2 regions of the Streptomyces sp. NPDC091972 genome follow, and region 2 is predicted to be linked to the other one. Evidence: riboswitches for the same ligand, from Rfam matches in the RefSeq annotation. Region 2 holds a riboswitch; the other holds the start of a gene.
What was found. Region 2 has a riboswitch for glycine ahead of gcvT (glycine cleavage system aminomethyltransferase GcvT). Riboswitches for the same ligand answer to the same signal wherever they lie in the genome.
Positions count from the first base shown of each region.

Region 1: another riboswitch for glycine. It lies ahead of gcvP (aminomethyl-transferring glycine dehydrogenase); the one in region 2 lies ahead of gcvT (glycine cleavage system aminomethyltransferase GcvT).

Region 1 is NZ_JBIVSV010000003.1:1,742-17,652, reverse strand. Features, by position in the region: gene ACIQJT_RS09165 (extracellular solute-binding protein) at 1-414, opposite strand, end outside; gene ACIQJT_RS09160 (amino acid transporter) at 1,127-3,079, shown strand; gene ACIQJT_RS09155 (hypothetical protein) at 3,087-3,311, shown strand; gene ACIQJT_RS09150 (hypothetical protein) at 3,278-3,373, shown strand; gene gcvP (aminomethyl-transferring glycine dehydrogenase) at 3,432-6,317, opposite strand; glycine riboswitch at 6,493-6,588, opposite strand; gene ACIQJT_RS09140 (PRC-barrel domain-containing protein) at 6,712-7,089, shown strand; gene ACIQJT_RS09135 (DNA polymerase IV) at 7,451-8,809, opposite strand; gene ACIQJT_RS09130 (MerR family transcriptional regulator) at 8,866-9,513, opposite strand; gene ACIQJT_RS09125 (bifunctional nuclease family protein) at 9,777-10,250, opposite strand; gene ACIQJT_RS09120 (MerR family transcriptional regulator) at 10,328-11,065, opposite strand; gene ACIQJT_RS09115 (FHA domain-containing protein) at 11,084-11,989, opposite strand; gene ACIQJT_RS09110 (DUF881 domain-containing protein) at 12,051-12,890, opposite strand; gene ACIQJT_RS09105 (small basic family protein) at 12,896-13,228, opposite strand; gene ACIQJT_RS09100 (DUF881 domain-containing protein) at 13,225-14,064, opposite strand; gene ACIQJT_RS09095 (mannose-1-phosphate guanyltransferase) at 14,230-15,911, opposite strand, start outside.
Region 2 is NZ_JBIVSV010000008.1:310,982-326,892, reverse strand. Features, by position in the region: gene ACIQJT_RS25310 (hypothetical protein) at 1-832, shown strand, start outside; gene ACIQJT_RS25305 (GNAT family N-acetyltransferase) at 803-1,483, opposite strand; gene ACIQJT_RS25300 (EF-hand domain-containing protein) at 1,655-1,873, shown strand; gene ACIQJT_RS25295 (ATP-binding cassette domain-containing protein) at 1,913-2,707, opposite strand; gene ACIQJT_RS25290 (2-isopropylmalate synthase) at 2,704-4,329, opposite strand; gene ACIQJT_RS25285 (FadR/GntR family transcriptional regulator) at 4,571-5,248, shown strand; gene ACIQJT_RS25280 (MOSC domain-containing protein) at 5,245-5,787, opposite strand; gene ACIQJT_RS25275 (glycoside hydrolase family 25 protein) at 5,815-6,372, opposite strand; gene ACIQJT_RS25270 (helix-turn-helix domain-containing protein) at 6,622-7,068, opposite strand; gene ACIQJT_RS25265 (aldo/keto reductase family oxidoreductase) at 7,199-8,071, shown strand; gene ACIQJT_RS25260 (L-serine ammonia-lyase) at 8,180-9,547, opposite strand; gene glyA (serine hydroxymethyltransferase) at 9,604-10,869, opposite strand; gene gcvH (glycine cleavage system protein GcvH) at 10,884-11,261, opposite strand; gene gcvT (glycine cleavage system aminomethyltransferase GcvT) at 11,359-12,474, opposite strand; glycine riboswitch at 12,630-12,726, opposite strand; gene ACIQJT_RS25240 (AAA family ATPase) at 12,909-13,577, shown strand; gene ACIQJT_RS25235 (enhanced serine sensitivity protein SseB) at 13,670-14,467, shown strand; gene ACIQJT_RS25230 (enhanced serine sensitivity protein SseB C-terminal domain-containing protein) at 14,586-15,386, shown strand; gene ACIQJT_RS25225 (ABC transporter permease) at 15,722-15,911, shown strand, end outside.

The DNA.
Region 1 (15,911 bases), on a different contig from region 2:
CTCCTTGGTGACCTTCAGCAGGCCGTCGGACCAGGGCTTGGTCCGCTCGGTCAGATCCTCGACGAGGCCCGCGTCCACCTGCTGCTTGAGGACGCCGCCGCCCCAGGTGTGGAAGATGTCGGGGAGCTTCCCCGAGGCGGTCAGTGCCGTCATCTTCGACTTGTAGGCGTCGTTCTCCAGCTGGACGACCTTTATCTTGACCTTAGGGTTCGCGGCCTCGTACTTCTTGACGAGGCCCGCCCAGACACTCTTCGCCGGTTCGGTGGTGGAGATGTTCCACCACTCCACCGTGGTCGTCCCGTCGGACGATCCTCCGTCCGAGTCGCCGCCACAACCTGTCAGTGCCGTCATGCCCAGACCGGCCGCGGCGGACGCCGCCAGAAAATTACGGCGGGACAGTGCCGGGTCGCCCATGATGCGCTCCTTGGGTACGGGACGGAGCCGTCCTTGTCCGTCCTGCGGTCCGAAAGTTTCGGAGTTGATCCAGAAAGCTTCGCTGCTGCCGCACCCTAGAGACAGCTACTAAACGGTGGCAACCCCCTGTGCACGGGGAATGTTCACGGATTGCTCCGCCGACTCCCCGGACAGGGCTCAGCGTCCCACCGGACACACCCCGGCGACAGGGGATCGGGGCACGGAGGCACGCATGCCGGTCGGGCGCGGGGCAGTTGATCCGCAGCGGAGCGGCCCCGGGCACGCACCTCCGCAGGTAACCTCGGACGGCCAGGTCACGACAACGCTGTCCGCCGCGAGACCCTCCTGAGCTCGCGAAACATTCGGCAACATCGGCGAACATTACGAAGAGGGTCACCGTCCCCGTTCACCACGCCCTTCGACGCGGCTCGCAGCAGGTCGGGGCCCAGGACACGCCACTCCCACCCGAGCCCTGACATGACGCTGCGTGTCCGCCCACGCAGACCCGCGCATGAGCAGCGCCGACGAGGCCGTACACCCCTCCGACCTGGACCGTCTCCCACCGCCGATGTGCACGGACCGAGTCTTAACGGAAGTTTGACGCCCCCGGGCCCTCCATTCACAGGCCCGAGCGTCACTCTCCGCTTACGCTGGTCGCGCCGTCGCACAGGCGGCCCGATCCGAACCGCGCCGCGCCGAGGAGCACCCCGAGATGGCCACCACCGAGCACCCTGCCCCGAGTCGTCTGCGCTCCTGGATGCTGGAGGGCCTGTCGGACATGGGCAAGGACGGCGGCCCCGTGGGCCCGCACGCCGAACCGGAGCCGCCGCACCGGGGTCAGCCCTGGTACCGGGTGATGTGCCTGACCGGCGTCGACTACTTCTCCACCCTCGGCTACCAGCCGGGCATCGCCGCCCTCGCGGCCGGCCTGCTCTCCCCCGTCGCCACCATCGTGCTCGTCCTGGTCACCCTGGCCGGCGCGCTGCCCGTCTACCGCCGCGTGGCCGAGGAGAGCCCCCACGGCGAGGGCTCCATCGCCATGCTGGAACGCCTCCTGTCCTTCTGGCAGGGCAAACTCTTCGTCCTGACCCTGCTCGGCTTCGCCGCCACCGACTTCCTGATCACCATCACCCTCTCCGCCGCCGACGCCTCCACCCACCTGGTCGAGAACCCCCACCTCACCGGCGTCCTGCACGGCCGGCAGATGCTCATCACCCTCGTCCTGGTCGCCCTGCTCGGCGCGGTCTTCCTCAAGGGCTTCCTGGAGGCCGTCGGCGTCGCGGTCGCCCTGGTCGGCGTCTACCTCACCCTCAACGTCGTCGTCGTGATCGTCGGCCTGTGGCACGTCGTCACCGCGGGCCACGTCGTCACCGACTGGTCCAGCGCCCTGACCGCCGAGCACGGCAACGTCCTCGCCATGGTCGGCGTGGCCCTGCTCGTCTTCCCCAAGCTCGCACTCGGCCTGTCCGGCTTCGAGACCGGCGTCGCCGTCATGCCGCACGTCAAGGGCGACCCGGGCGACACCGAGGAACACCCCGCCGGCCGCATCCGCGACACCAAGAAGCTGCTCACCGCGGCCGCCCTGATCATGAGCGTCTTCCTGATCGCCACCAGCTTCGTCACCACCCTCCTGATCCCCGAGAAGGAGTTCGAGGCGGGCGGACAGGCCAACGGCCGCGCCCTCGCGTACCTGGCCCACGACTACCTGGGCGGCGTCTTCGGCACGGTCTACGACGTCTCCACGATCGCCATCCTGTGGTTCGCGGGCGCCTCGGCCATGGCCGGCCTGCTCAACCTGATGCCCCGCTACCTGCCCCGCTACGGCATGGCCCCGCACTGGGCCCGCGCCGTACGCCCCATGGTCATCGTCTTCACCCTCATCGGCTTCCTGGTCACCTGGATCTTCGACGCCGACGTCGACGCCCAGGGCGGCGCCTACGCCACCGGCGTCCTGGTCCTCATCAGCTCGGCGGCGATCGCGGTGACCATCGCCGCCCGCAAGGCGGGCCAACGCGGCTGGACGATCGGTTTCGCGGTCATCTCGGCGGTGTTCCTCTACGTCACCGTCGCGAACGTCATCGAACGCCCCGACGGCGTCAAGATCGGCGCCTGCTTCATCGCCGGCATCATCCTCGTCTCCCTCCTCTCCCGGCTGGCCCGCGCCTTCGAGCTGCGCGTGACCAGCGTGCACCTGGACGCGATGGCGGAACGTTTCATCAGGGACATCGCCAGCCGCAAGATCCGTTTCATCGCCAACGAACCCGACCAGCGCGACCAGGCCGAGTACCGCGACAAGATCGAGCAGATCTGCGCCGACAACGACATCCCCGGCGACGACTTCGTCTTCGTCGAGGTCACCGTCCTCGATCCCTCCGAGTTCGAGGCGAGCCTGACCGTCCGCGGCGAGGTCCTCCACGGCCGCTACCGCGTCCTGACCCTGGAGTCCTCCTCCATCCCGAACGCCCTGGCCGCCCTCCTCCTGCACGTCCGGGACATCACCGGCCGCACCCCCCACATCTACTTCGAGTGGACCGAGGGCAGCCCCTTCCACCACTTCCTGCGCTTCTTCCTCTTCGGCCAGGGCGAGGTCGCCCCCGTCACCCGGGAGGTCCTCCGCGAGGCGGAACCGGACCGCGCCCGCCGCCCCCGCGTCCACACCGGCTGAGCCGCGCATGCCCGGCACGGGGGTCCACGACATGGTGAAGCCGGCGGAGGTCTCCCTCGCCCCCGGTCCGCACCCCGTCACCGACCGCGCGGCCCTGGATCCGGCCCAGGGCGTGTACATCCGCAACCAGCTCCCTGGAACGGTCACCGACGTGGCCACCGTGAAGATCCCCGTCAAGCCGGCGAACTCACCTCCGCGATCACCGCCGACTCCGCGACCGGCCTCGCCCTGACCGCCGGCACCACGGTCGTCGCCCTGATGAAGTCGACCGAGGTGTCCCCGGCGACCGCCTGACGGCAACGACGACCACGGAAAAGGGCCCCGCCGAAGCGGGGCCCTTTCTCACGGCAGGTCAGTCCTCGTACGCGTCCAGCGGCGGGCAGGAACACACCAGGTTCCGGTCACCGTAGGCCTGGTCGATCCGCCGCACCGGCGGCCAGTACTTGTCCGCGGCCGAGACACCGCCCGGGAAGACGGCCTCCTCGCGCGTGTACGCGTGCTCCCACTCCCCGCCGAGCGCCCCCGCGGTGTGCGGGGCGTTCCGCAGCGGGTTGTCCTCCGCGTCCCACTCCCCGGCCCCGACCTTCTCGATCTCCGCGCGAATGGCGATCATCGCCTCGCAGAACCGGTCCAGCTCACCCAGGTCCTCGGACTCGGTCGGCTCGATCATCAGCGTCCCGGCCACCGGGAACGACATGGTCGGCGCGTGGAAGCCGTAGTCGATGAGCCGCTTGGCCACGTCGTCGACGCTCACGCCGGTCGCCTTGGTCAGCGGTCGCAGGTCGATGATGCACTCGTGCGCGACCAGCCCGCCGGGGCCGGTGTAGAGCACGGGGTAGTGCGGCTCCAGCCGCTTGGCGATGTAGTTGGCGGAGAGCACCGCCACCTGCGTGGCCCGCTTGAGCCCCTCGCCGCCCATGAGCCGGACGTACGCCCACGAGATGGGAAGGATCCCCGCGGACCCCCAGGGCGCGGCCGAGATGGGCCCGACGCCCGTCTCAGGACCGGCCTCGGGCTGCATCGGGTGGTTGGGCAGGTACGGCGCCAGGTGCGCCCTGACGCCCACCGGTCCCACGCCCGGACCGCCGCCGCCGTGCGGGATGCAGAAGGTCTTGTGCAGGTTCAGGTGCGAGACGTCGCCGCCGAAGTGCCCCGGCTTGGCCAGGCCCACCAGCGCGTTGAGGTTGGCGCCGTCGACGTACACCTGACCGCCGGCCTCGTGCACCTGGGCGCAGATGTCGGCGACGTGCTCCTCGAACACCCCGTGCGTCGACGGGTAGGTGATCATCAGCACGGCCAGCTCGTCGCGGTGCTTCTCGATCTTGGCCCGCAGGTCCTCGACGTCGATCTCGCCGTCCCCGGCGGTCTTCACGACGACGACCTTCATGCCCGCCATCACGGCGCTCGCGGCGTTGGTCCCGTGCGCGGACGACGGGATCAGACACACGGTCCGCTGCTCGTCGCCGTTGGCCCGGTGGTACCCGCGTACGGCGAGCAGCCCGGCCAGCTCACCCTGCGAGCCCGCGTTGGGCTGAAGGGACACCTTGTCGTACCCGGTGACCTCGGCGAGCCGGTCCTCCAGCTCCCGGATCAGCGTCAGGTAGCCCTGCGCCTGCTCGGCGGGCGCGAAGGGGTGCAGCTGCCCGAACTCGGGCCAGGTGACCGGCTCCATCTCGGTGGTCGCGTTGAGCTTCATGGTGCAGGAGCCCAGCGGGATCATGCCGCGGTCGAGCGCGTAGTCCCGGTCGGCGAGCCGGCGCAGGTAGCGCAGCATCGCGGTCTCGGAGCGGTGCTGGTGGAAGACGGGGTGGGTGAGGAAGTCGTCGCCGCGCAGCAGCGCGTCGGGCAGTGCCTCCTCGGTGGCCGCGTCCAGCGCCTCGATGTCGCCCTCGACCCCGAAGGCGCTCCACACGGCGGCCACCTGGGCCCGCGCGGTGGTCTCGTCGCACGCGAGGGACACGTGGTCGGCGTCGACGAGGTGCAGGTTGACGCCGTTCTCCCGCGCCGCGGCGACGACCTCGGCGGCCTTGCCCGGCACCCGCACGGTGAGCGTGTCGAAGTAGGAGCCGTGCACGACCTCGACCCCGCCGGCCGTGAGTCCCGCGGCGAGGATGTTCGCGTACCGGTGCGTCCGCCGCGCGATCGCCCTCAGCCCGTCGGGGCCGTGGTAGACGGCGTACATCCCGGCCATGACCGCGAGCAGCACCTGCGCGGTGCAGATGTTGCTGGTCGCCTTCTCCCGGCGGATGTGCTGCTCACGCGTCTGGAGCGCGAGCCGGTAGGCCTTGTTGCCGTCGGCGTCCACGGACACGCCCACGAGCCGCCCGGGCAGGCTCCTGGCGAACTTCTCCTGTACGGCCATGTAGCCGGCGTGCGGTCCGCCGAACCCCATCGGCACACCGAACCGCTGCGTGGTCCCGACCGCGATGTCCGCCCCGAGCTCGCCCGGCGACTTCAGCAGGGTCAGCGCGAGCAGGTCGGCCGCGACGGTCACGAGCGCGCCGAGCTCGTGGGCCTGGTCGATGAGCGGCTTGATGTCCCGTACGACACCGGAGGCGCCGGGATACTGGACGAGCACGCCGTTGATCTCACGCCCGGCGACCTCGGCCGGGATGCCGTCGCTGAGGTCGGCGACCACGACCTCGAGGCCGGTCGGCTCGGCACGGGTCTCGATCACGGCGATGGTCTGCGGCAGCGCGTCCGCGTCGACGAGGAAGAGCCCCTTCTTGTTCTTCCCCATCCGCCGGGACAGTGCCATGGCCTCGGCCGCGGCGGTCCCCTCGTCGAGCAGCGAGGCACCGGAGGTCGGCAGGCCGGTGAGATCGGCGACCACGGTCTGGAAGTTGAGGAGCGCCTCGAGCCGTCCCTGCGAGATCTCCGGCTGGTACGGCGTGTAGGCCGTGTACCAGGCCGGGTTCTCCATGACGTTGCGCAGGATGACGGGCGGGGTGAAGGTGCCGTAGTACCCGAGCCCGATCATGGAGTCGAGGACCTGGTTCCGGTCGGCCAGCGACCGCAGCTCGGCCAGCACCTCGGCCTCGGTGCGCGCACCGGGCAGTTCCAGCGCATCGGCGTTCTTGATCACGTCGGGCACCGCGGCGGCGGTCAGCTCGTCGAGCGAGCCGTACCCGACGTGGGCGAGCATCTTGGCCCGGGCTTCATGATCCGGACCGATGTGACGCTGCTCGAACGGGATCCCCTGCTCAAGCTCTGCGAGCGGAATGCGGTGGGCGGTCATTGCGGAGGCCTCCTGGTCTGACGCGACCTTCGAGGGGTACCCCGGCGCGGGTACCCCGACGGCCTCCCCCTCTGTCATCTCAACCTGAGAGCTTCACCGGCCGCCCGAAGGCCGCCGGCTTTCACCGTCGGTGAGAGCGGAAGCCGTCGACACCCGCCCTGCTTTCCAGAGTGACCTCGTCCGTGCGGTACGTGAGCCTGAGAGATTCCGGGGAGGATTTGCTCCTTCGGCGCCTCCGATGGTGTCCGGAGGACTCTCCCGCACGGGGTCAGCAGCCGTTCGCAAGCCTACCAGCGAGGTCGCCGCACGAGTCTTCGAGTGGCCGCCCACCCCGATGTGCTCTTTCGTAGTGCTTACGACCGCTTCGGATGAGTTGCGACCAAGTGGAGGGCACGTGCAGACCGACATCGATCCGCGCAACCTGATCGGCCGCAAGGCGTTCGACCGCAACGGCACCAAGATCGGCACCGTCGACGAGGTCTACCTCGACGACGCGACGGGCGTGCCGGAGTGGGCCGCGATACGCACGGGCCTCTTCTCCCGGGACGCCTTCGTGCCCCTGGAGCCCAGCGAACTGGTCGACGGCACCCTGCACGTCCCCTTCGACCGCACCCTCATCAAGGAAGCCCCCGACTTCGGCGTGGGCCGCCACCTCTCCCCCGACCAGGAACTCCAGCTCTACCACCACTACGGCCTCGACGTGGCGACACCTCCCGCCTTCCCGGACCACGACTTCGGCAAGCTGGCCGGCACGGAGGACGCGGGCACCTGAACGGGCCACGCTCCCGCCGACGCCAACCCCGCCCAGGCCTCGCGCCGGCAACCGAGTTCCTCCCCCCCACCCTCAGGCCCCCCTTCCAGGCCCGTCCAGCGGAGCTGCACGCCGCGCTGGACCACCCGAGGCCACCAAGCCGCCACGCGCCCGAACCCGGGCCTCGCCGAGCGCCCTACCCCCTCAACCGCAGCTCCCCGTTCCGACGAAGCGTCGCTCCCCCCGCGCACCCACACTCCACCCCCGCAAGGGGAACTTGCAGACCGTCCGGCAGGGAACCGGCCGCCCACGGCCCCGAACCGAAGTCGACACCTCAACCGGGTGTCCCACCCCAGTCCCAACCCCACCGACGCCTGCCCCCTCACGACTGCCGCTGACGCACCCTCACCCCCTCGACCAACGGCAACGGCTCAGCCGCCTCCAGCGCCGGATCGTCGACAAGAAACGTCCGCACCCGCCCCGGCTGCGAATCCGGCGTCTCGAACCGCACGGTGACTCGCCCCAGCCCGCTCCCCTGCACCCACCCGTGCCCGAACTCGGCGTGCCGCACATCGTGTCCGGCGACCCACCGCCGCTCGACGACCACGTCCCGCTCCTCGGCCGGGACGTCGTCGGCCGCCTCCTCGACGGCCTGGTCCGCGCCCTCCCCCGCGGCCTGGGCGAACAGATCCTCCTGGGTGAAGTCGGCAAGCCCGGACACCCCCACCCCCAGCAACCGCACACCCCCCGTCGAGTCGACGCCCTCCAGCAGCCGCAGGGCGGCCTCCCGCACCACCGCCGGATCATCCGTGGGCCCCCGCAAGGTCTCGGACCGCGTCAGCGTCGAGAAGTCGTACCGCCGCACTTTCAGCACGATGGTCCGCCCCGACAACCCGGCCTCCCGCAGCCTCCGCACACACCGGTCGGCAAGCCGCTGCACCTCCAGCCCCACCCGCACCCGGTCATGGATGTCCACGTCGTAGGTGTCCTCCACGGACACCGACTTGGCCTCCCGCTCCGCCACCACGGCCCGCTCGTCCCGCGCCAGCGCCATCGCGTACAGCCCGTGCCCGTGCGCCTTGCCGAGCAGCCGTACGAGCTCGTCCTCCCCCGCCTCGACGATCTCGTCGACCGTGTGGATCCCGGCCCGCCGCAGATGGTCCCCGGTCGCCGGCCCCACCCCGGGCAGGGTGCGCACCGACATCGGCCCGAGCATCGCCCGCTCGGTGCCCGGCTCGATCACCACCAGCCCGTCCGGCTTGGCCTGCTCGGAGGCGATCTTCGCGAGCATCTTCGACGCGGCCAGCCCCACCGACCCCGTGAGCCCCGTGACGGCCCGTATGTCGGCCCGCAGCTTCGCCCCGACCAGTCGCGCCGACGCCTCGTCCCAGGCCGCTCCCCCGGCCTCCAGATCCACGAACGCCTCGTCCAGGCTCAGCGGCTCCACCAGGGGCGACAGCTCCCGCAGCAGCCCCATCACCTGCTCGCTGATCGCCTTGTAGAACCCGAAGCGCGGCACAAGATATGCGGCGTTCGGCGCGAGCCGTCTCGCCTGGGCCATGGGCATCGCCGAGTGCACCCCGAACACCCGGGCCTCGTAGGACGCGGTGGCCACCACACCCCGCGGCCCCAGCCCGCCCACGACGACGGCCTTCCCGCGCAGACTCGGCTTGGACGCCTGCTCCGCCGAGGCGTAGAAGGCATCCATGTCGAGATGCAGGATCGTGGGCGCTTTTCTCACATGTCCGATGCTGCCCTACGCCACTGACAATGCCCCGCCGCGGACGGCGGCCGGTCTCAGACCGCCCGGTTGCGGCGCCTGGCCAGCTCGTCCGCGGGGTTGTGCCCGACGAGCGTCTCCCCGGTGTCGATGCGCTCCCCGTGCAGTTGCGACAGGGCGCTCTCGACGTCCCGCCACACCACGCCGACGGCGATCCCGAAGATCCCCTGCCCGCCCTGGAGCAGCGCGTGGACCTCGTCGGGCGAGGTGCACTCGTAGACCGTGGCCCCGTCGCTCATGAGCGTCATGCGCTCCAGGTCCTGGAATCCGCGCTCCCGCAGGTGCTGAACCGTGGTGCGGATGTTCTGCAGCGACACACCGGTGTCGAGGAACCGCTTGACGATCTTCAGGACGACGACGTCCCGGAAGCTGTAGAGCCGCTGTGTCCCCGACCCGTAGGCGGGCCGCACGCTCGGCTCCACGAGCCCGGTGCGCGCCCAGTAGTCCAGTTGCCGGTACGTGATGCCGGCGGCCGCGCAGGCCGTGGGACCGCGATAGCCGATCTGCTCGGACGCCATGGACGTCGCCCCTCCGCTGCTCGGCACGGCCGCCGGTCGCTGCGGAGCATGATGGTCGGCCGCGCTGGTGTGAAGCGGGTACGGACCGCTCGCCCCGAGACTGCGTCCGGGGGCACCCCCAGCCGTACCGTCGCCGCTGCTTCTCACGCCGACCTCCGTCCTTGACCTGCCTTCTCGACGGTAGGCAGTCACCAGGGGTGCGTCAACGATCGCCACACTCGGCACGCCGAGTGATAATCACCCAAGGAGTGGTTTCCCGTGCCCCACCGCGGGGAAAGGCTAGCCGAATGCGCTCCGAACGGGCCGTAGGACGCTCTCACGCGCCGGTGGCAAATGCCGGCATTTCCGTGACGACCGGACACGGCCGAACCGTCACGGACCACCGATCCGCCGAACCGGCCGTGTACCCCTCACTGACTGCTGGTGCCGAAGTCCTCGGGGGAGATCTGGTCGAGGAACTCGCGGAACTTCTCCACTTCGTCCTCCTGCTCGTCCGGGATCGCGATACCGGCGTCGTCGAGCACCCCGTCGCTGCCGTAGATCGGCGTTCCGGTGCGCAGGGCCAGCGCTATGGCGTCGGACGGCCGCGCGCTCACCTCGACCCCGCTGGCGAAGACCAGCTCCGCGTAGAAGACGCCCTCACGCAGGTCCGTGATGCGTACTTCGGTGAGCTCCTGGCCGACCGCCTCCAGCACGTCCTTGAACAGGTCGTGGGTCAGCGGTCGTGCGGGGGCCATGCCCTGCTGCGCGAAGGCGATCGCCGTCGCCTCCCCGGGCCCGATCCAGATGGGGAGGTAGCGGTCGCCTCCCACTTCACGCAGAAGCACGATCGGTTGGTTGGAGGGCATTTCGACCCGGACACCTACGACATCGAGCTCGTTCACACAGCAACCCTAGGCCGTGCCCGGGACGTTTGGGTAGTCGGGCAGGAAACGGGTGACGATCCGGGGCCCTCCCGCCCTCAAGGCAGGCGTACGCCGAGCGCGGTCTGCACAAGTGCCGCGTGCAGCTTCACCGTGAGCCCCGCGAGTTCCTTGGCGCGGGCTTCCGCGTGTGCGCGGGTCTGCGGGTTGCGGTGGCGTTTCAGCGGGGCCACCACCTGGTCCACGAGCCCGGCCTCACGGTCGGCGGCCGCCTTCATCGCCCGCAGGTGCCGCGGCTCGATCCCGAACCGCCCGAGTTCGACGACGAGCGCGGCCACAGTCACCGCCTCGGCGTCGTAGGCCCCGTCCGGCAGCGGCGTGATGAGCCCGTACGACTCCCACTCCGCCAGCTCCGTCTCGCCGATCTCGGCGGCGGCGAGCAGCTCGGCCCGCCCGATCCTGGCCGCGGTCGGGCCCTCGGAGACCTCCAGGACCGTTTCTCCGTCCCGCTGGCGGCCCACCGTGGGCAGCGCGACGGCCTCGCCGCGCTCCATGGCGTCCAGGTGCTCCCGGATCACCTTGAGCGGCAGATAGTGGTCCCGCTGCATCCTCAGGACGTGGCCGAGGCGCTCCACGTCCCGGTTGCTGAACTTGCGGTACCCGGAGGGGGTCCGCTGCGGCTCGATGAGGCCCTCGGACTCCAGGAATCGGATCTTGGAGATCGTGACCTCGGGAAACTCGTCGCGCAGCACGTTCAGCACCGTGCCGATGCTCATCAGCCCACTGTCCGTGGCGGCGGTGCCGTGTCCGGCACCGCCGCTCGGTGTTTGAAGCATGGACCTTCCCTGGGAGGGTCAGTAGCCCCGCTGGCTCGCGTAGAACACCAGGCGGTACTTGCCGATCTGCACCTCGTCGCCGTTGTTCAGGGCGACCGAGTCGATCCGCTCGCGGTTGACGTACGTGCCGTTGAGGCTGCCCACGTCGGACACCGTGAACGAACCGTCCTGACCGCGGCGGAACTCCACGTGCCGGCGCGAGACCGTGACGTCGTCGAGGAAGATGTCGCTCTGCGGGTGCCGGCCGGCCGTGGTCAGCTCGCCGTCCAGGAGGAAGCGGCTGCCCGAGTTCGGTCCGCGGCGCACCACCAGGAGTGCGGAGCCCAGCGGGAGCGCGTCGACGGCAGCCTGCGCCTCCGGGGAGAGCGCCGGCATCTGCGTCTGGCCGGTGACCTCGGAGTCGTAGGCCTCGAGTCCCGAGATGGAGATGGTGGAGGTCGTCTCCGAGGGGCGCTCGGGCACGGCTCCGGCCCGCAGCGGGGCGCCGCAGTTGGAGCAGAAGCGGCTGTTCTCCGCGTTGCGGTTACCGCACCTCGTACACACCAGGGCCGACATAGGGGAAAACCCTCCACCCGTACTTGAGGTTGACGGCTGCCCGAAACCTATGCCGCCGGACTGGGCAGGGTCAACAGACGGCACGCCCTGACCTCCGGAAACGTCACCACCCTGACCGGCGACCTGGTCCCGGAACAGCGGGCGCTGACCCTCGGCGTCGGGCTGTGCGCGATGACGAGCGGTGGCGTTCTCGCTACCTTCTCGCGCGCTCTTGCCGAACAACTTCTGAAACAACTTCACGGGCGATTCCCCTTGACCGAAACAGACCCGCCCGTGGGGCAGGACGAACCCTGATTGAACACACCGGTCGACCCGGACATCCTCACAACGTCCGTTTCCACCAGACAGTTTCCACCACGCACCACCCAATCGGTGCGCCGACCCCCCGCAACCTCATGCCCTGGCCGGATGCCCCCCATGCACCCCCGGTTCACTGGGAGGACGACCGAGCGTAGTCAGGCTGCTTCGCTGCTCGCAAGGCGTCCACGACGATCTTGTCGGACCGCTCGACGGCAACGGTGGCCTGCTCCTTCTCGAGAGTCTGCACCACGCCTCCAGGGATGTTCAGCGCCGGTTCGAGGTCCTGCGGATTGCCGATGACCTTGAAACGAAAGGGTGCGGTGATCTTGTTCCCGTCGACGCTCACGCTCTTGCCGGAATCCGACAGGTACGTGTTGGCGACGACCCGGACGCCGTTCACCTGGATCGCCTCCGCCCCGGCAGCCCGCAGCTCCTGGACCGCGTCGAGCAGCATGTCCGCCTCGACCGTCCCCTTGGTGTCCTCGATCGTCATCGTGATGCCCGGCCCCTGTGCGGCCACCGTGCCCGCCAGGATGCCGAGTTGCCGCTCCTTCTCGACCGTCTGCTTGCGGGCCTCCTCGGCCTGGTCGGAGCTGTTCTCCAGCTCGTCCCGCTGCTTCTCGAGGCCCTGCTTCTCGTCTTCAAGACGCTGAGTACGGTCGTCCAGTTCATCGAGGATGCGTACAAGATCTTCCTGTCGCGCCCCGCGCAGCGCGCTGTCGCTGTCACTGTTCGACGCCACCTGGACCGCGAGACCGAATCCGAGGCCGAACAGCAGGACCGCGACGATGAGTTGGGCCCGCGTCACGCGCGGCGGCCACAGCCCCTTCACCAGCCGCTGACGGCCGGTCAGTCCGGTCTCCTCGGCCGGGGCTCCCGGCCCCTCGGTCTCCTGGGCGGGTGCCGCCGGGCGTTCCTCCGGCAGTTCCCTGCGCAGCCCGCCCGCGGGCGTCTCTTCCGGCTCGTTCATCGGCCTCACGCCCGGAAGACGTGCCGGCGGATCGCCGCGGCGTTGGAGAAGATCCGGATGCCGAGCACGACGACGACTCCGGTCGACAACTGGGCGCCCACGCCCAGCTTGTCGCCCAGGAACACGATCAGCGCGGCCACGACCACGTTCGACAGGAACGACACGACGAAGACCTTGTCGTCGAAGATGCCGTCGAGCATGGCCCGCAACCCCCCGAAGACGGCGTCGAGCGCAGCCACCACGGCGATCGGCAGATAAGGCTCGACAACCGCCGGAACCTCAGGCCGGACCAACAGGCCGGCCACGACTCCCACGACGAGGCCCAGTACGGCGATCACGATGTGCCCTTCTCAGTTCTCGGCTCTGCTGTACGTACGATCACACTCGGTGCGGCGGGCAGCCGGAGGTCGTCCTCCACGGAGATGGCGGTCCGGATGCCGTAGTTCTCTTCCAGGGCGTGCAGATACAGCCCGTCGGCACTGTCCTGGAACATGGTGCTCAGCCGCTTCCCGTCCCCCACTGCGAGCACCGTGTAGGGCGGGACCAGCGGCTTGTTGTCGACCAGTATCGCGTCACCCGCGGCCCTGATCGCCGACAGGGCGGTCAGCCGCTGTCCGTTGATGGAGACGGCCTCCGCGCCCGACTCCCACAGTCCGTTCACGACCCGCTGCATGTCCCGGTCGCGGACCCGCCCGGTGTCGGAGAACCCCGAGGTCTCCCGCGGGTTCCCGTCGCCGCCGCCCGTGCCGGCCTCCTTGGCGTCGTCCACGACCAGCTTCACGCCCGGGCCGTGCACCTCCACGGCGCCCGACAGGATGCCCACGAGATCGGCCTGGCCGCTGTCGCCACTCTGCTTGAGGGCCTCGCGCTGCCGTGTGCCCACGTCGTCGCGGAGTCGGTCGACGCTCTCCTCGAGCCGGTCCGCCGTCTCGGTCTCGCGGTCGATGCGGTCGATGAGCTCCTCGCGCTCCTTGGCCACGACCGGGGCGGCCACCCGCGCCTGCGCCGCCCCCACGGTGACCACGAGGGCGGCGAGCACCAGGCCAAGGGCGAGCCCCAGTCTCGCCCGCAACGTCTTGGGCAGCCCGCCGTCACCGGCGGCCTTCTTGCGGGCAGCGGCTTCGGCGTACCCGTCGTCGAGGCTGTGGTCCATGACGTTGGTGAGCAGCGACATGGAGGCGTCCGGGCGCGACGGGCGCGTGGGGGTGCTCCGAATGGGGGGCTGCTGCGGCATGCCGCACATCGTCGCACGTCGCGGCCCCTACCTCCGAATGGCCCCATCGGCGTGCCGGACAGGCCCCGTTGGGGAGACTTGTCCGGCACGCGCGCGTGGGGCGGCTCAGCGGCCGGCGCTGTCCACGACCGCCGCCCACTCGTCCAGCAGGGCCTGCGCGGACGCGTCGTCCGGTCCCTCGGCCCACAGATGGGTGACCGCCTCCGCCGGATCCGGCAGCACCATCACCCAGCGCCCGTCGGTCTCGACGACCCGGACGCCGTCGGTCGTGTCGACGAAGCGATCGCCCGCCGCCTCCACGACCCTGCGCATCACCAGCCCCTTGACGGCCCACGGAGTCGCCAGATCCCGCTTGAGGACATGCGCCCGCGGAATCCGCGCGTCGATCTGGCTGAGCGTGAGCTGCGTCCGTGCCACCAGCCCGATCAGCCGTACGAAGGCCGCCGTGCCGTCGAAGACACTGCTGAACTCCGGGATGATGAAGGCGCCCTTGCCGTCACCGCCGAAGATCGTCGAGTCGTCGCGTCCGACCCTGGTGAGGTCGTCGGGCGAGGTGGTCGTCCACTCGACCTGCGTCCCGTGGTACGCCGCCACCTGCTCGGCGATCCGCGTGGTGGTCACCGGCAGCGCCACCCGGCCGCTGCGCCGCTCGGCGGCGACCAGGTCGAGCATGACGAGCAGCGCCCGGTCGTCCTCGATGATCCGGCCCTTCTCGTCCACCAGCGACAGCCGCTCGCCCACGGGATCGAACCGCACACCGAACGCGGCCCGCGCGGACGCCACGATCTCGCCCAGCCGCACCAGCCCCGACCGCCGGGCGTCCGCCGTCTCCGTCGGCCTGGACTCGTCGAGCCCCGGGTTGATGGTCAGCGAGTCCACCCCGAGCTTCCCGAGCAGACTCGGCAGCACCAGTCCGGCACTTCCGTTGGAAGCGTCCACGACGACCTTCAGCCCGGACTCGGAGATCCCGGTGATGTCGACGTTCCGCAGCAGCGAACCGGTGTACGAGTCGAAGACGCTGGAGGGGAAGTGCAGATCCCCGATCTCACCGGGGAACGCGCGCCGGTACTCCTGCCGCGCGAACACCCGGTCCAGCTTGCGCTGGCTGCCCTGGGACAGGTCCGCACCCCGACCGTCGAAGAACATGATGTCCACGGAGTCCGGCACACCGGGCGTGGTCCGGATCATGATCCCGCCGGCGCTCCCCCGCGCGGTCTGCTGCCGCGCGACGGGCAGCGGTACGTTCTCCAGGTCGCGTACGTCGATGGCGCTGGCCTGGAGAGCGGAGATGACGGCCCGCTTCAGTGCTCGCGCGCCACGGGAGTGGTCGCGGGCGGTGGTGACGGTCGAGCCCTTCTTGAGGGTCGTCGCATAGGCACCGGCCAGCCGGACCGCGAGCTCCGGGGTGATCTCGACGTTGAGGATGCCGGAGACACCACGGGCGCCGAAGAGATGCGCCTGGCCCCTGGACTCCCAGATGACCGAGGTGTTGACGAAGGCACCGGCTTCGATGGTCTTGAACGGGTAGACCCGTACATTCCCCTGAATGATCGATTCTTCGCCGACGAGGCACTCGTCACCGATGACCGCGCCGTCCTCGATACGAGCCGCCCGCATGATGTCGGTGTTCTTCCCGACCACACAGCCGCGCAGATTGCTCTGCTGCCCGACGTACACGTTGTCGTGCACGACGGCCTTGTGCAGGAACGCCCCGCTCTTCACGACCACGTTCGAGCCGACGACGGTGTGCTCCCGGATCTCGGCGCCGGCCTCGACCTTGGCGTAGT
Region 2 (15,911 bases):
CGTCGTGCCGTCCTGGGACCTGAAGACCCTCTGGGTCAACAACAACCGCGGGCACACCCTCACCCCGATCGACCCGAGCACCGGGAAGGCCGGCAAGCCCGTCGAGGTGCACGACCCGTACAACCTCTACTTCACGCCCAACGGCCGGTACGCCGTCGTGATGGCCTCCCTCGACCGCGAGCTCGTCTTCCGCGACCCGCACACCATGGAGCGGAGGAAGACGGTCCCGGTGAGCTGCTACGGCGTCAACCACGCCGACTTCTCCCTGGACGGCCGCTACTTCATCGTCTCCTGCGAGTTCAGCGGCGAGCTGCTGAAGGTCGACACCGAGCGGATGAAGGTGATCGGGCAGCAGAAGCTCCCCTTCGACGGGGCCATGCCCCAGGACGTCAAGGTCTCGCCGGACGGCAAGCGCTTCTACGTCGCCGACATGATGGCCGACGGCATGTGGGTCCTGGACGGCGACACCTTCGGCAAGCCGACCCTGCTGCCCACCGGCAAGGGCACCCACGGCCTCTACGTCAGCCGCGACTCCCGCGAGATGTACGTCTCCAACCGGGGCGAGGGGACCGTCTCCGTCTTCGACTTCACCCAGAACCGGCTGACCAGGAAGTGGCGGCTCCCCCAGGGCGGCAGCCCCGACATGGGCGGTGTCTCCGCCGACGGCAAGGTCCTGTGGCTGTCCGGCCGCTACAACTCCGAGGTCTACGCCATCGACACCCGCACCGGCGCCCAGCTCGCCCGCGTCAAGGTCGGCAGCGGACCGCACGGGCTCGCGGTGTACCCCCAGCCGGGGCGGTACTCACTCGGCCACACCGGCATCTTCCGCTGAACCGCGGGCGTCCCGCGGCACCGTGGCGAGCAGCACCGCCTCGGCGCCCACCGGACGGTAACCGGCCGCCTGGAACGCCCGCATGCTGCGGGCGTTCCCCGGGGACACCTGGGCCCACAGCGGCTCCGCGACGAGATGCCTCGCCGCGGTCACCAGCGCCCGCCCCAGACCCCGGTGCCGTACGTCCTCGTCCACTTCGACCGACACCTCGAGGCGCCCGCCGACACCGCGTCCCGTCACCAGCACCCCGCCCTCCGCCGTCCAGGCGCGGACGGAGTCGCGCCGCCTGCGGGCGTACGTGATCCGGGGATGCCGGGCGTCCTCGATCTCGCGCAGCGCGAGCGGCGGTCCGCCCGGCAGCGGGTCGGCCACGAGCATCGCGTCGATCGTCTCGGACCTGCGCCCGGTCCGGTCCAGGAAGGCGGTCAGGAACCGCGGGTTCATGGTCGCGGCCAGTGCGTCGCAGTCCAGGCCGCGCAGGGTGGCGCGGACCCACTCGGGGTCCTCGTCGGTGAAGACGACCGAGTGCGCCGTGAAGGACAGCACGCCCGCGTCCCGGTGGCAGGTCTGCGGTACGACCGTCGTGCCCCCGTCCGCGGGCGGGAACACCCCGCGGGCCGCCGCGTCGAGAATGTCCCGCAACGTCTCCATCACACCGCTCCTCGCCTCACCCACCGGAACGCCCACACTCGCAGACATGATCGGGGACGGCACCGGGGTTTCCACGGGTGGTCGCCGCACCGGCACTCGGACCGGGCCGCTAATCTGACCTGCGGCAGCAAGCCGGCAGGACACGACACAGGCAAGAAAAGGGGCGGACCGGTGGCGCACATCGACATCGAGGAAGCACGCAAGCAGTTCGAGCGGATCGATGCGGACGGGGACGGCGCCATCACCGCCGCCGAGTTCAAGTCCGCCCTGGCCCAGGGCGGCGACTGGAACGTGACCGAGTCGGTCGCCGAGGCGATCATCAAGAGCCGCGACCTGAACGGCGACAAGCTCCTGTCGTTCGACGAGTTCTGGGCCTTCCTGAACAAGTAGGACCGACGGTGAAGGGGGCGCCCGAGGGCGCCCCCTTCGTCATGCCCGGCCCCGGCTGCGGAGCCGAACCGTCCAGCGGCCCTCCCGGCGGTCCAGGACCAGCGGCAGGTCGAAGCACTTGCCGACCTGGTCGCCGGTGAGGACCTCGGACGCCCGGCCCTGTGCGAGGACGCGGCCCTCGCGCAGCAGCAGCGCGTGACTGGTGCCCGGCGGCAGCTCCTCCAGGTGGTGGGTGACCAGGACCGTCGCCAGTGCCGGATGCCCGCGGCGCAGCACGTCCAGGGCGTCGATGAGCTGCTCGCGGCCCGGGAGGTCGAGGCCCGTCGCCGGTTCGTCGAGCAGCAGGAGCCGCGGCTTTGGCATCAGTGCCCGGGCGATGAGCGTCCGTCCGCGCTGCCCGTGGGAGAGGGTGGGCCAGCGGGCGTCGGCGAGGCCGGCGAGGCCGAGGGTGTCGACGAGCCGGTCGGCCCGGTCCCGCTGCTCCGGCGTGGGCCGCCACCGGGGGAGCGGGGCGACGGAGTTGGTCAGCCCGGTCAGGACGACGTCCCGGACCCGCAGCGGCGCGGTGAGCGGATGGCGCGGGTCGACATGGCCGACGTGGGCGCGCAGTTCCCGCAGGTCGACCCGGCCGAGCCGGCGGCCCAGCACCTCGACCGTGCCCCGGGTGGGGTGCACCAGGGCGCCCAGCAGGCCGAGCAGCGTGGACTTGCCCGCCCCGTTGGCGCCCAGGAGGGCCCAGTGCTCGCCCGCCCGGACGGTCAGGGAGACCTCCTGGAGGATCGGCTTCCCGTCCCGGACGAGCCACACGTCCTCGGCGCGCAGGACCTCCCTCACCGCAGCGCCCGGTTCGTCGCGGACAGCACGGCCCGGACGGCGGCGGCCGGGCCCACGCCGGCGCCCCAGGCGGTCGTACGGCCGTCGACGCGGCACTCGGCGTAGGCCGCCGTGCCGTCCTCGGTGAAGTCGACTACCTCGACGGCGTACCCGGCACCGGCGAGCGCGTCCACGAAGGCCGAGAGCGCGCTGCCGCCCGTGCCCTCGTGGTCGCCGACGCGGTCGTCGCACTCCAGCGTCCCGACGAAGCGGTGGACGCCGGGTGCCTCCTCGTACGCCGTCCCGTCGTGCAGCCTGACCTCGCCCTCCGTGAGATAGCGGGCCCGGAACAGCTCGTACAGCTCCTTCGGGCTCATCTCCCGGCCGCTGGTGTCGGTGGCCTCCTGCACGGCCCGGGCGAAGTCGGGGCGCATGCGGGGCGGCAGGTCGAGGCCGTGGTGGGTGCGCAGCAGCCAGGCCGCCCCGCCCTTGCCCGACTGGGAGTTGACCCGGATGACGGCCTCGTACGACCGCCCGAGGTCGGCCGGGTCGATCGGCAGGTAGGGGACCTGCCAGGGCTCGTCCGGGTGCTCGTTCCGGTGGGCGAGGCCCTTGCTGATGGCGTCCTGGTGGGTGCCGGAGAACGCGGTGTGGACGAGGTCGCCCGCGTACGGGTGGCGGGGGTGCACCGGCAGCCGGTTGCAGTGCTCGACCGTCTCGCGGACGGCGTCGATGTCGCCGAGGTCGACCATGGGGTCGACCCCTTGCGCGTACAGGTTCAGCGCGAGGGTCACCAGGTCGACGTTACCGGTGCGCTCGCCGTTGCCGAACAGGCAGCCCTCCACCCGCTGGGCACCGGCCAGCAGGGCGAGTTCGGCGCAGGCGACACCGGTGCCGCGGTCGTTGTGCGGGTGGACGGAGAGGATCACGGAGTCCCGCCGGGCCAGGTGGCGGTGGACGTATTCGATCTGGTCGGCGTAGACGTTCGGGGTGGCGATCTCGACGGTCGCGGGCAGGTTGTGGGTGACCGGCCGGTCCGGGCTCGCGTCCCACAGCTCCGTCAGCCCGTCGCACAGCTCCAGGACGAAGTCCGGCTCGGTGAGGTTGAAGGTCTCGGGGGAGAACTGGAAACGGACGGCTGTGCCGTGCAGGGCCTCGGCCCGCCGTGCCATGTGCGTCGCGGCCTCCCGCACGGTCCGCCCCACCTGCTCGCGGTCCCGGCCGAGGACGACGTCCCGCCACACCGGTGAGGTCGCGATGTACAGGTGGACGACGGCACGCGGCAGACCGGCGACCGCCTCGAAGGTCCGGTCGATCAGGTCGGCGCGGGCCGGGGTGAAGACGACCGGGGTGACGTCGTCGGGGACGGCGCCGCCCGCCACCAGGTGCCGTACGAAGTCGAAGTCGGCGCGGCTCGCCGAGGGGTAGCCGACCTCGATCTCCTTGAACCCGGTGCGCACCAGCAGGTCGAAGAAGCGGCTCTTGCGGGCGGTGTCCATCGGCTCGGCGAGGGCCTGGTTGCCGTCGCGCAGGTCGACGGGGACCCAGAGGGGGGCGCGCTCGATGCGGGCACGGGGCCAGTTCCGGTCGGTGACCGGGACGGTCACCCGGTCCTGGAAGGGGCGGTAGCGGTGGAAGGGCATGGGGCTCGGCCGCTGCGGGTTCCAGACGGTGGTCACGCTGTTCCTTCTGCTCGGTCTGGGGAGGACCGGCAGCACGGCGTCCCGCGGCGGGGTGCCGGTCGCGTCAGGCCCCGCCGCGGCAGCCGAGAAGAAGGAGACCGCTGAGCGTCATGCCGGTAGGCTAGCCACTCCTCAGGTCCTCAGACAAGTGAGAATGCACCGAGTACCGTCCTTGCCCCTCGCACGAGTTGGTGAAGCACCGATGCCGCTAGGCCCCGTCCGCCCCAGCCCCCTGGTCGAACAGGCCGCCGAGCGGCTGCGCGAGCAGATCGCCGCCGGGCACTGGCCCGTGGGCGCCAGGCTGCCCGGCGAGACGACGCTCGCGAGGGAGCTCGGTGTAGGCCGTTCCACGGTCCGCGAGGCGCTGCGGGCGCTGGCCGGGGCGGGGCTGGTGCGGGCGCGACAGGGCGCGGGTGTCTTCGTGACCGCGACGGAGGCGGTCGAGGACTGGCCCACGCGGCTGCGCCGGGCCGCGGTCACGGACGTGTACGAAGTCCGCATGGCGGTGGAGGTCCACGCGGCCCGCCTCGCCGCGCGCCGCCGCACCCCCGAGGACGTGACGGCCATGGAACCCGCGCTGGAGGGCCGACGGGCCGCTTCCGCGTCCTCCGACGCGGCCTTCGTCGACGCGGACATCACCTTCCACGCGGCGGTGGTCGCGGCCGCGCACAACCCCGTGCTCGCCGACCTGTTCCGGGAGTTCACCCCTGTCCTGCGCGAGGGCCTGGTCGAGCTGCTGGCCCTGACCGGGCTGCGCGAGGACGACCCCAACACCGCGGACGCGGCCCACGAGGCCCTGGTCCGGGCGGTGGCGGACGGGGACGCGGAGGGAGCGGCGGAGATCCTGCGCGCGGAGCTGGAGGATCCGTTCGCGGGCTAGACGATGTCGAGCGGCCGGTGCGGGCCGTCGGGCAGCTCCACGCCCACGGCATCCCCGGGCCGCACCGCACCCCCGCGGACCACGACGCTCATGATCCCGGATCTGAACAGCGACCGCCCGTCCTCGCCGCGGCCCACGACCCGCTTCAGCAGCCCCTTCTGGAACCGGTCGATCTGCGCGCACGGGTTCCGCAGGCCGGTCACCTCGACGACGGCCTCCTCGCCCAGGTGCAGCAGGGTTCCCGCCGGCAGCCCGAGAAGGTCGACCCCGCGTGTCGTGACGTTCTCCCCGAGCTCCCCGGCGCCGACCTCGAAGCCGGCCTCCCGGAGCTCGTCGAACAGCTCCTCGTGCATCAGGTGCACCTGCCGGAGGTTCGGCTGCGAGGGGTCCTTCCGCATCCGGAAACGGTGCTTCACCGTCGCCCCGCCGTGGACGTCCCCCTCCACACCGAACCCGGCGAGCAGTGTGATGCTCTCGCGGTTCGGCTTGCTGAAGGAGTACGCGCCGTTGCTGCTGACCGCAGTGATCGTCCCACCCATGCCCGAAGCCTAAGGGGGGACGCGCGATCAGGCGTCGGCCGCCCATTCCCGCAGGGCCGCCTTGCTCGCGAAGTCGGCTACGTTCTTGTCCACGGGGTCGTCGGTGTACTGGTGGAAGCGCCACTTGGCCTTGATGCGCGGCTTGCCGGCCGTGACGTAGTCGGCGATCCAGAGTCCGTCACCGGCGTACGACGTGGTGTCGACGTTCAGCCAGTAGTGCCGGTTCGTGTAGAGGACGACCCGGTTGTTCGGCCGGAGCTGGCGCACCTTGCGGATGAAGGAGTCCTTCTCCGCGTTGCTCGCGTGGGTGCCGTCGCCCGTGGTCTCCCAGTCGACCGCGAGGATGTCGCCGCCCTTCTCGGGGGCGTGCTTGACGAAGTACTCGGCCTGGGCGGTGAGGTTGCCGGGCCACAGGAAGTGGTAGAAGCCGACGACCAGTCCGGCGTCGCGGGCGTGCTTGGTCTGCGCCGAGAGCTTCGGGTTGGTGTAGGAGCGGCCCTCCGTCGCCTTGATGAAGACGAAGGAGAGGCCCTCGGTGCTGAAGGCGGAGGACTGGTACGCGCTGACATCGATGCCGCGGAGCATGTGGGGGCTCCTTGAAGTGAGAGTGGGGGAACGGGAGTTGATGATGCCCCACCTGCCCCGCGGGAGAACCTCGGACACGGCCCGCCCGAGCCTCCGCCGACGCGGCAGCCCGCTCCGACCTCCTCCTCCGCCCGACCGGCGGAGGGATATGCGGGAGACACGCCGCACAGGTCCGCCATGCCCCGACTGGAGTCGTTTTCCGGCTTCACGGACGTGTCACTGCCGGCTGCCCCCGAGACGGATGAATCGTCAGGAAGTGCGAGCGTCGGAGTTCTCGCGGTTTTCGAGGACCTCGGCCATGTGTGTCTGCGCCCAGTTCCGGAGGCCGCGTGTCACGTGGTGAAGCGAGAGGCCGAGGCTGGTCAGTTCGTAGGTGACGGTGACGGGGACGGTTGGCGTCACGGTGCGGGTGAGGAGGCCATCGCGCTCCAGTGACCGCAGCGTCTGGGTCAGCATCTTCTGACTGACCCCGGCCAGAAGACGGCAGATCTCGGAGTAGCGCATCGCCCTCGGAGCGTCTGCGTGTGCTGCACCGGGCTTGCCGGGGCTGTTGTCGCCGCCCAGCGCACACAGGATCAGGACGACCCACTTGTCCGAGATCCGGTCGAGCAACTGCCGGCTGGGGCACCCTGCCAGGAACGCGTTGTACTCCACCTTGGCCTGAGCCCTCTTCTGGGCCGCCTTCGCCGTCGTCACTGGTCACACCTCTCACCGATGGGTGGGTTACGCACTCCGAAGTGCCTACTTCCCCACAGGAAGTTTCTCTCCAATGCTGATGCAGGGAGGCAGCAGGCGCCACCCCGAGTGCACGGCGAAAGGCAACAGGATGAGCACACCTTCCCTCTCTCTCCCCGGCGGCACCTGGACTCTGGGTGACCTGACCGTCACGCGGTTCGGCTACGGCGCCATGCAACTGGCCGGCCCGTGGGTCATGGGACCGCCCACCGATCGCGAGGGTGCCCTGGCCGTTCTGCGTGAAGCGGTCGACCTCGGTATCACCCACATCGACACCAGCGACGCCTACGGGCCGCGCATCACCAACGAGCTGATCCGCGAGGCACTGCACCCCTATCCCGAGTCGCTGCACATCGTGACCAAGGTGGGCGCGACCCGCGACGAACAGGGTGGCTGGCCCACGGCCCGGCGACCCGAGGATCTGCGCCGCCAGGTCCACGACAACCTCAGGTCCCTCCGGCTCGACGTACTCGACCTGGTCAACCTGCGACTCGGCAACGCCGAAGGTCCCCAACCGGGCTCGCTCGCCGAGGCGTTCGAGACGCTCGTGGAACTCCAGCAGCAGGGCCTGATCCGCCACCTCGGGGTCAGCAACGCCACCGAGGAGCAGGTCACCGAGGCACAGAGCATCGCGCCGATCGTGTGCGTGCAGAACATGTACAACCTCGCCCACCGCCACGACGACAAGCTCATCGACCGGCTCGCCGCCGAAGGCGTCGCGTACGTGCCCTTCTTCCCCCTCGGGGGCTTCACCCCGCTTCAGTCCTCGGCGCTCTCGGCGGTCGCCGCCCGACTGAAGGAGACCCAGATGTCCGTCGCACTGGCCTGGCTGCTGCAGCGATCACCGAACATCCTGCTCATCCCCGGCACGTCATCGACAGCGCACCTGCGCGAGAACATCGCCGGCGCGGGACGCTCCCTGTCTCCTGAGGACTTGACCGCGCTGGACGACATCGGCCGCTGAGTCCCGGGTGGCGGAACGGCCCACACGGCACGACCGGAGCCACCGCTGCGATCTCGGCCCCGGTCACCTTCGGGCGATCGGGGCCGCATCAGGTCAGGGGCTGTCACCTCAGCATTCGATGATGTTGACCGCCAGACCCCCGCGCGCCGTCTCCTTGTACTTCACGCTCATGTCCGCCCCCGTGTCCTTCATCGTCTTGATGACCTTGTCGAGGGACACCATGTGGGAGCCGTCCCCCCGCAGCGCCATCTTCGCCGCCGTGACCGCCTTCACCGCGGCCATGCCGTTGCGCTCGATGCAGGGGATCTGGACCAGACCGCCGACCGGGTCGCAGGTGAGGCCGAGGTTGTGCTCCATGCCGATCTCGGCGGCGTTCTCGACCTGTTCGGGGGAGCCGCCGAGGACCTCGGCGAGGGCGCCCGCGGCCATCGAGCAGGCGGAGCCGACCTCGCCCTGGCAGCCGACCTCGGCACCGGAGATGGACGCGTTCTCCTTGAAGAGCATGCCGATGGCGCCCGCGGCGAGGAGGAAGCGGACCACGCCGTCCTCGTCCGCGCCGGGAACGAAGTTCACGTAGTAGTGCAGGACCGCGGGGATGATGCCGGCCGCGCCGTTCGTCGGGGCCGTCACGACCCGGCCGCCGGCCGCGTTCTCCTCGTTGACCGCCATCGCGTACAGCGTGATCCACTCCATGGAGTAGGCCAACGCGTCGCCCTCCGCCCGCAGTTGACGGGCCGTCATGGCGGCTCGCCGGCGCACCCGCAGACCGCCGGGCAGGATGCCCTCCTGCGACATGCCCCGGGACACACAGGACTGCATCACGCGCCAGATCTCCAGCAGCCCGGCCCGGATCTCGTCCTCCGTGCGCCAGGCGCGCTCGTTCTCCAGCATCAGGGAGGAGATCGACAGGCCGGTCTCCTTGGTCAGGCGCAGCAGCTCGTCACCCGTGCGGAAGGGGTACTTCAGCACCGTGTCGTCGAGCTTGATGCGGTCCTCGCCGACCGCGTCCTCGTCCACGACGAAGCCGCCGCCGACCGAGTAGTACGTCTTCGACAGCAGTTCCGCGCCCGAGGCGTCGTACGCCCACACCGTCATGCCGTTCGCGTGGTACGGCAGCGCCTTGCGCCGGTGCAGCACCAGGTCGTCGTCGAAGGAGAAGGGGATCTCGTGCTCGCCGAGCAGCTTCAGCAGGCCCGCGGCCCTGATCTCCGCCACCCTGTCGTCCGCGCCCTCCACGTCGACCGTGCGGGGGGACGCCCCCTCCAGGCCGAGCAGCACCGCCTTCGGGGTGCCGTGACCATGGCCGGTCGCGCCGAGGGAGCCGTACAGCTCGCAGCGGACCGAGGCGACGGCGGGCAGCAGGCCCTCGTTGCGCAGGCGGCGGGCGAACATGCGGGCCGCGCGCATCGGGCCGACCGTGTGGGAGCTCGACGGGCCGATGCCGATCGAGAACAGGTCGAAGACCGAGATGGCCACGGGAACTCCTTCAAAAAGGGTGGGGGCACGCGTCGTCGGGTGCCCCCACCGTGGAACTACTTGCTCAGGCCGGGGTACAGCGGGTGTTTGTCCGCCAGCGCCGCGACCCGGGCCTTGAGGGTCTCGACGTCGTACGACGGCTTCAGCGTCTCGGCGATCACGTCCGCGACCTCGGCGAAGTCCTCGGCCGTGAAGCCGCGGGTGGCCAGGGCCGGCGTGCCGATCCGCAGCCCCGACGTCACCATCGGCGGGCGCGGGTCGTTCGGGACGGCGTTGCGGTTGACCGTGATGCCGACCTCGTGCAGACGGTCCTCGGCCTGCTTGCCGTCCAGCTCGGACTCGCGCAGGTCGACGAGGATGAGGTGGACGTCGGTGCCGCCGGAGAGCACGTTGACCCCGGCCGCCCGGGCGTCGTCGGCCGTCAGTCGCTCGGCGAGGATGCGCGCGCCTTCCACCGTACGCCGCTGGCGCTCCTTGAACTCCTCCGAGGCCGCGACCTTGAAGGACACCGCCTTCGCCGCGATCACGTGCTCCAGGGGGCCGCCCTGGAAGCCCGGGAACACGGACGAGTTCAGCTTCTTCGCGAACTCCTGCCGGGCGAGGATGATGCCGCCGCGCGGGCCGCCCAGCGTCTTGTGGGTGGTGGAGGTGACCACGTCCGCGTGCTCGACGGGGTTCGGGTGCAGCCCCGCCGCCACCAGGCCGGCGAAGTGGGCCATGTCGACCCACAGGTACGCCTCGACCTCGTCGGCGATCCGGCGGAACTCCGCGAAGTCGAGCTGCCGCGGGTACGCGGACCAGCCCGCGATGATCACCTTGGGCCGGTGCTCCTTGGCGAGCTTCTCCAGCTCGGCCATGTCGACCAGGCCGGTCGCCGGGTCCACGTGGTAGGCGACCACGTCGAACTGCTTGCCGGAGAAGTTCAGCCGCATCCCGTGGGTCAGGTGACCCCCGTGCGCCAGGTCCAGGCCCAGGATGGTGTCGCCGGGCTGGGCCAGCGAGAACAGCGCGGCCTGGTTCGCGGAGGCACCGGAGTGGGGCTGGACGTTGGCGTACTCGGCGCCGAACAGCTCCTTGAGCCGGTCGATCGCGATCTGCTCGGCCACGTCGACGTGCTCGCAGCCGCCGTAGTAGCGGCGGCCCGGGTAGCCCTCGGCGTACTTGTTGGTGAGGACCGAGCCCTGCGCCTCCATGACCGCGAGCGGAGCGAAGTTCTCCGAGGCGATCATCTCGAGCGTGGACTGCTGCCGGCCCAGCTCGGCGTCGACCGCGGCGGCGATCTCCGGGTCGAGCTCGTGAAGGGGCGTGTTCAGTGCGGACATCAGGTGCGGACTCCTCAGCCGGCGGAAAAGGCGGTGTACTCGTCGGCGGAGAGCAGGTCGGCCGGCTCCTCCGTGACGCGTACCTTGAACAGCCAGCCGCCCTCGAAGGGGGCGGAGTTCACCAGCGCCGGGTCGCTGACGACGTCCTCGTTGACCTCGGTGACCTCACCGGAGACGGGGGAGTACAGGTCGGAGACCGACTTGGTCGACTCCAGCTCGCCGCAGGTCTCGCCCGCGGTCACCGTGTCACCGACCTCCGGGAGCTGGACGAAGACGACATCGCCGAGCGCGTTGGCCGCGTGCTCCGTGATGCCGACCGTCGAGACGCCGTCCTCGGCGCCCGACAGCCACTCGTGCTCCTTGCTGTAGCGAAGCTGCTGGGGGTTGCTCATGGCCTGAATTCTCCTGTACGCGGGGAAGTGCTGGTGAATGGGGGACTGCGGAGGGCGTGCGTGAGCGACGGCTCCGTGCTCAGCATCGCCTGTGCGGCTACTTCTGGCGCTTGTAGAACGGCAGCGCCACGACCTCGTACGGCTCGTGGCTGCCCCGGATGTCCACGGCGACACCCGTCGTGCCCGGCGCGGCGTACATGGCGTCGACGTACGCCATCGCGATCGGCTTGCCCAGCGTGGGGGAGGGGGCGCCGGAGGTGACCTCGCCGATCACCTTGCCCTCGGCGACGACGGCGTACCCGGCGCGGGGGACCCGGCGGCCCTCGGCGATCAGGCCGACCAGGACGGGCGGCTCGTGGTTCGCGTTCTCCGCGGCCTCGCGCAGGGCGGCGCGGCCCACGAAGTCACCCTCCTTGTCGAACTTCACCACTCGTCCGAGCCCGGCGTCGAAAGGCGTCAGTTCGCGCGAGAGCTCGTGCCCGTACAGCGGCATGCCCGCTTCCAGGCGCAGGGTGTCCCGGCAGGACAGCCCGCAGGGGACGAGCCCGACGCCCTCGCCCGCCTTGGTGAGCGCCTGCCACAGTTCGACCGCGTGCTCCGGCTTCACGAACAGCTCGAAGCCGTCCTCGCCGGTGTACCCGGTGCGCGCGATCAGCGCGGGCACCCCGGCGACCGTGCCCGGGAGACCGGCGTAGTACTTGAGGCCGTCCAGGTCCGCGTCGGTCAGGGACGCGAGGATCCCGGGCGACTCCGGCCCCTGCACGGCGATCAGGGCGTAGGCGTCCCGGTCGTCGCGCACCTCGGCGTCGAAGCCGGCCGCGCGCTCGGTCAGGGCGTCCAGGACGACCTGGGCGTTGGAGGCGTTGGCGACCACCATGTACTCGGTCTCGCCGAGCCGGTAGACGATCAGGTCGTCCAGGATGCCGCCGTCTTCCTGGCAGATCATGGTGTAGCGGGCCCGGCCGACACCGACCGAGGCGATGTTGCCGACGAGGGCGAAGTTCAGCATTGCGGCGGCCTGCGGTCCGGTCACGGTGATCTCGCCCATGTGGGAGAGGTCGAAGAGCCCGGCCCTGGAGCGGACCGCGAGGTGTTCGTCGCGCTCGGAGCCGTACCGCAGGGGCATGTCCCAGCCGGCGAAGTCGGTCATCGTGGCACCGAGGGAGCGATGCAGGGCATCGAGCGCGGTGAGACGGAGTTCAGAACTGCTCATCGGACGGTCGTCTCCAAGGATCCCAGGACATGGGTGTGACGGGCGAGGTATTCCTCCCCATCTGTCATCGGAACCTGAGAGGTTCGCCATGAACGACATGGCTTGCACCTTGGGTGGGGCCGCCTTCGAGTCGGCGGCCCGCTTTTCAGATGTGCCTCGCCCGCGCGGTAACGGGGCCTGAGAGATTCAAGGGAGGGACTTGCTCCTTCGGCGCCCGGGTACACGTACCCGGAACTCTCCCGCGCGGATTCAAGCGGCCGGTATGCAGTTGGCGCGGACATCATTGCACGCCTCGGATGCCGACGGCAGGGCCGCGTCCGGCCCCTCTCTCTGTAACCGGCTTGTGGCGGTACGCGTACAGAAACGCGAGAGATCATCCATTACCTTCTCTTTACGCTCGGTGGGGAGGGGAACCCCGACCCCGGAGGAGGACGATGACGGTGAACAGGACCAGGGCGTACGCGACGACCTCGGGGCTCGCGCTGCCGGAGCAGTCCACGGCCCCTGCCGTCGAGGCGCTGGGCGCCCGCCCGGTCGTCCGTGACCTGCGCGACCGCGCCGGCCGCAGTCCGCACGCCCTGCTCTTCGGCCCGGGGGACCTCGTCGTCATCACCGGCCTGCCCGGCAGCGGCAAGTCCACCCTGATGAAGCGCGCGGTCAAGGGGATCCGGATCGACTCCCAGGACACCCGCGACCGTTGGGACGCCAAGCTGTCCCGCTTCCTTCCGTACGCCGTCTACCGCCCCCTGGTCCGGCTCGCGCACTACGCCGGACTGCGCCGCGCCCTGCGCTCCGGCGAGGGGGTCGTGGTGCACGACTGCGGGACGCAGGCCTGGGTGAGGCGCTGGCTGGCCCGCGAGGCCCGGCGCCGGGGCGGCACCCTGCACCTGCTGCTGCTCGACGTCACGGCGGACACCGCGCTGGAGGGCCAGCGCGAGCGCGGCCGGGGCGTCTCGCGGTACGCCTTCCGGCGGCACCGCGGCGCCGCCGCCCGGCTGATCCGCTCCGTGGAGCGGGGCGATCTGCCCCAGGGCTGCGGCTCGGCGGTGCTGATCGACCGGGACGCGGCGGACGTGCTGCGGCGGATCGGGTTCGCCGGCTGAGGCGTGCGCTCTCCCGGGCCGGACCACCCGCGCGCCGCACCCGCTAGCCTTTCAGCCACATCAACAGCGGTTCACAGCAGGCGGTCAGACAGATGGACTTCCCGGCGGATCTTCCCGCGGACTTCCCAGGGCAGGCGCACCCGCACCCCCATCCGCACGGCGGATGGCCCGGCAACGAGCTGGAGGAGGTGCTCTCGGCCTCCCTCGGCGTGCCCTCGGCGGGCGGCCGGATCATCGAGGTGCTCGGCCGCAGCTTCGTCTGGATCCCCCTGCCGAACGGTGGCGGCCCGCACAGCGGCCCCCTCGACCTGCCCACCCTGGAGATCGACGGCCAGGCGTTCGTCCCGGTGTTCAGCTCCGAGGAGCAGTTCCGCCAGGTCGTCGGCGGCCATCTGTCGTACACCATCGCCCCGGCGGTGGAGTTCGCCCGCGGTCTGCCCCCGCAGGTGGGCATCGCGGTGAACCCCGACGGCGTGGTCGGCGTGCCCCTCCCGCCCGCCGCCGTCGCCGACCTGTGCCGGGTGGGGCGCACCCCGCTGGACGGGCCCAACACCGGCGGCCGGGTCAAGCTCTACGAGCCGGACTGGCAGGACGACCCGGTCGACTTCCTGGCCGCCGCGTCCGCCGAGTTCGCCGCCACGGGAGTGGTCCTGACGGCCCGTCGCTGCCTGGCCGCCATCGAGACCGCCGACCCGGTCATGTTCGTGGGCGTGGAACTCTCCCAGTGGGAGGGCGACCTGCGCACCCTGCCGATGGACGCCCTCGGCCGGGCCCTCGGGCGGACCCCGGTGCCGTGGCCGGTCAACCTGGTCCTGCTGGACGTGGCGGACGACCCGGTGGGCCACTGGATGCGGGGACAGGTACGGCCCTTCTACACGCAGGGGACCTGACTCTCGGGGGCGCGATCAGCCCCCGCGACCCGCAGTCGCACAGGGCAGCGGGAGCCGGGCTCCCGGGCGCTTAAGCTGGTTTCATACTCGGGGCAACTTCCAAGAAGGGCGATACGACGTGAGCGCCAGCGGCACGGGCACCGCGACCGGCACGGTCGAGCACATGCTGCGCCAGGTGACCCCCGGGCGCTACGACGCGTACGAGGCGCTGCTGCGTGCCCTCGCGACCCCGAACAACGGCCAGATCTGGATGCTCCTGTGGCACGGCCAGGCGGGCTCCCCGGACGCCCAGTACGGGAACATGGAGGTCGACGGCTACGGCTACGCGCCCTGTGTGACCTCGGCGCAGGAGCTGAGCGCCAGCGGCTGGAACCGTTCGTACGAAGTGGTCGACGGCATCGACGTGGCCCGCACGCTCTACCCCGACCACTACGGGCTCTGGCTCAACCCGCACGCCCCCGGCGGCGGGGTCGGCATCCCCTGGCTCGACCTGCGCCGCATCGCGACCGGCCTGGAGCGCCAGCCGGCCGGTCCGCTCCGGCTGTCCGAACCCGGTATCGAGGTCCCCCAGTTCTACGCCCTGCTCGTGCAGAACGCCCACCGCACCCCGGCGGTCCGCTCGCTGCGCCGCGCCTGGGTGCAGCCCGCGCTCGGGGCGCCGTACCTCGCCATCGGTCTGGACGTGTACGACACCAGTCCCTCGGCCGTGGACTCGGTGCGCGCGATGATGCAGCAGTCCATCGGCGCCGTCCCGGAGGGGCTGCCGGTGTCGACCGTGGCGATGTCCGACGAGTACGACCCGGTGGCGCTGTGGATGCGCGCCGGTGCCCGTCCGTTCTACGACCGCGAGGCCCACGGCTCGCCCGCCCAGGCGCCGGCCTCCGGGTACGGCTACCCGCCGGTCCGCGGTGGTTACTGAGAGCGATGACAACCCGTTCGGCTCGTTTGGGTAACAGCCCCGTTTCTTCGCGCGTAGATAGCGGAGGTTCGTCCCGAACATCACTTATTGTGCCGTTCTGTCCCAACTGGCATACGTCCGAGGGGCGTTACCCGTTGTTCGGATAACGGAATCCCTCGTACTGCATCACGGTTACGCATACTTTCTTCGTCAGACCTGGCGGGTGATCGCAGCGAAGCTGAAGACTCCCCAGGCAGACGCAGGATCAGACGTTCCTGCGAGCTGAGCAAGTCGACAAAGCCGTAATCCACGGCAGGTGTAGGCCGGTCACCACCGGCGAGAGGGGTCGGGTCACTGTGACCGCACCGATCGAGACCACCGGGGCGCAGGCCGAGGCGCAGCCGGAGGCTGTCCTTGCCGGCGCCGGCAAGGGGCAGATCGAGGGCCGTTCCCTGGGGCAGATCGCCTGGTCCCGGTTCAAGAGGGACAAGGTGGCGGTCGCCGGCGGTGTGATCGTCATCCTGCTGATCCTGGTCGCGGTGCTGT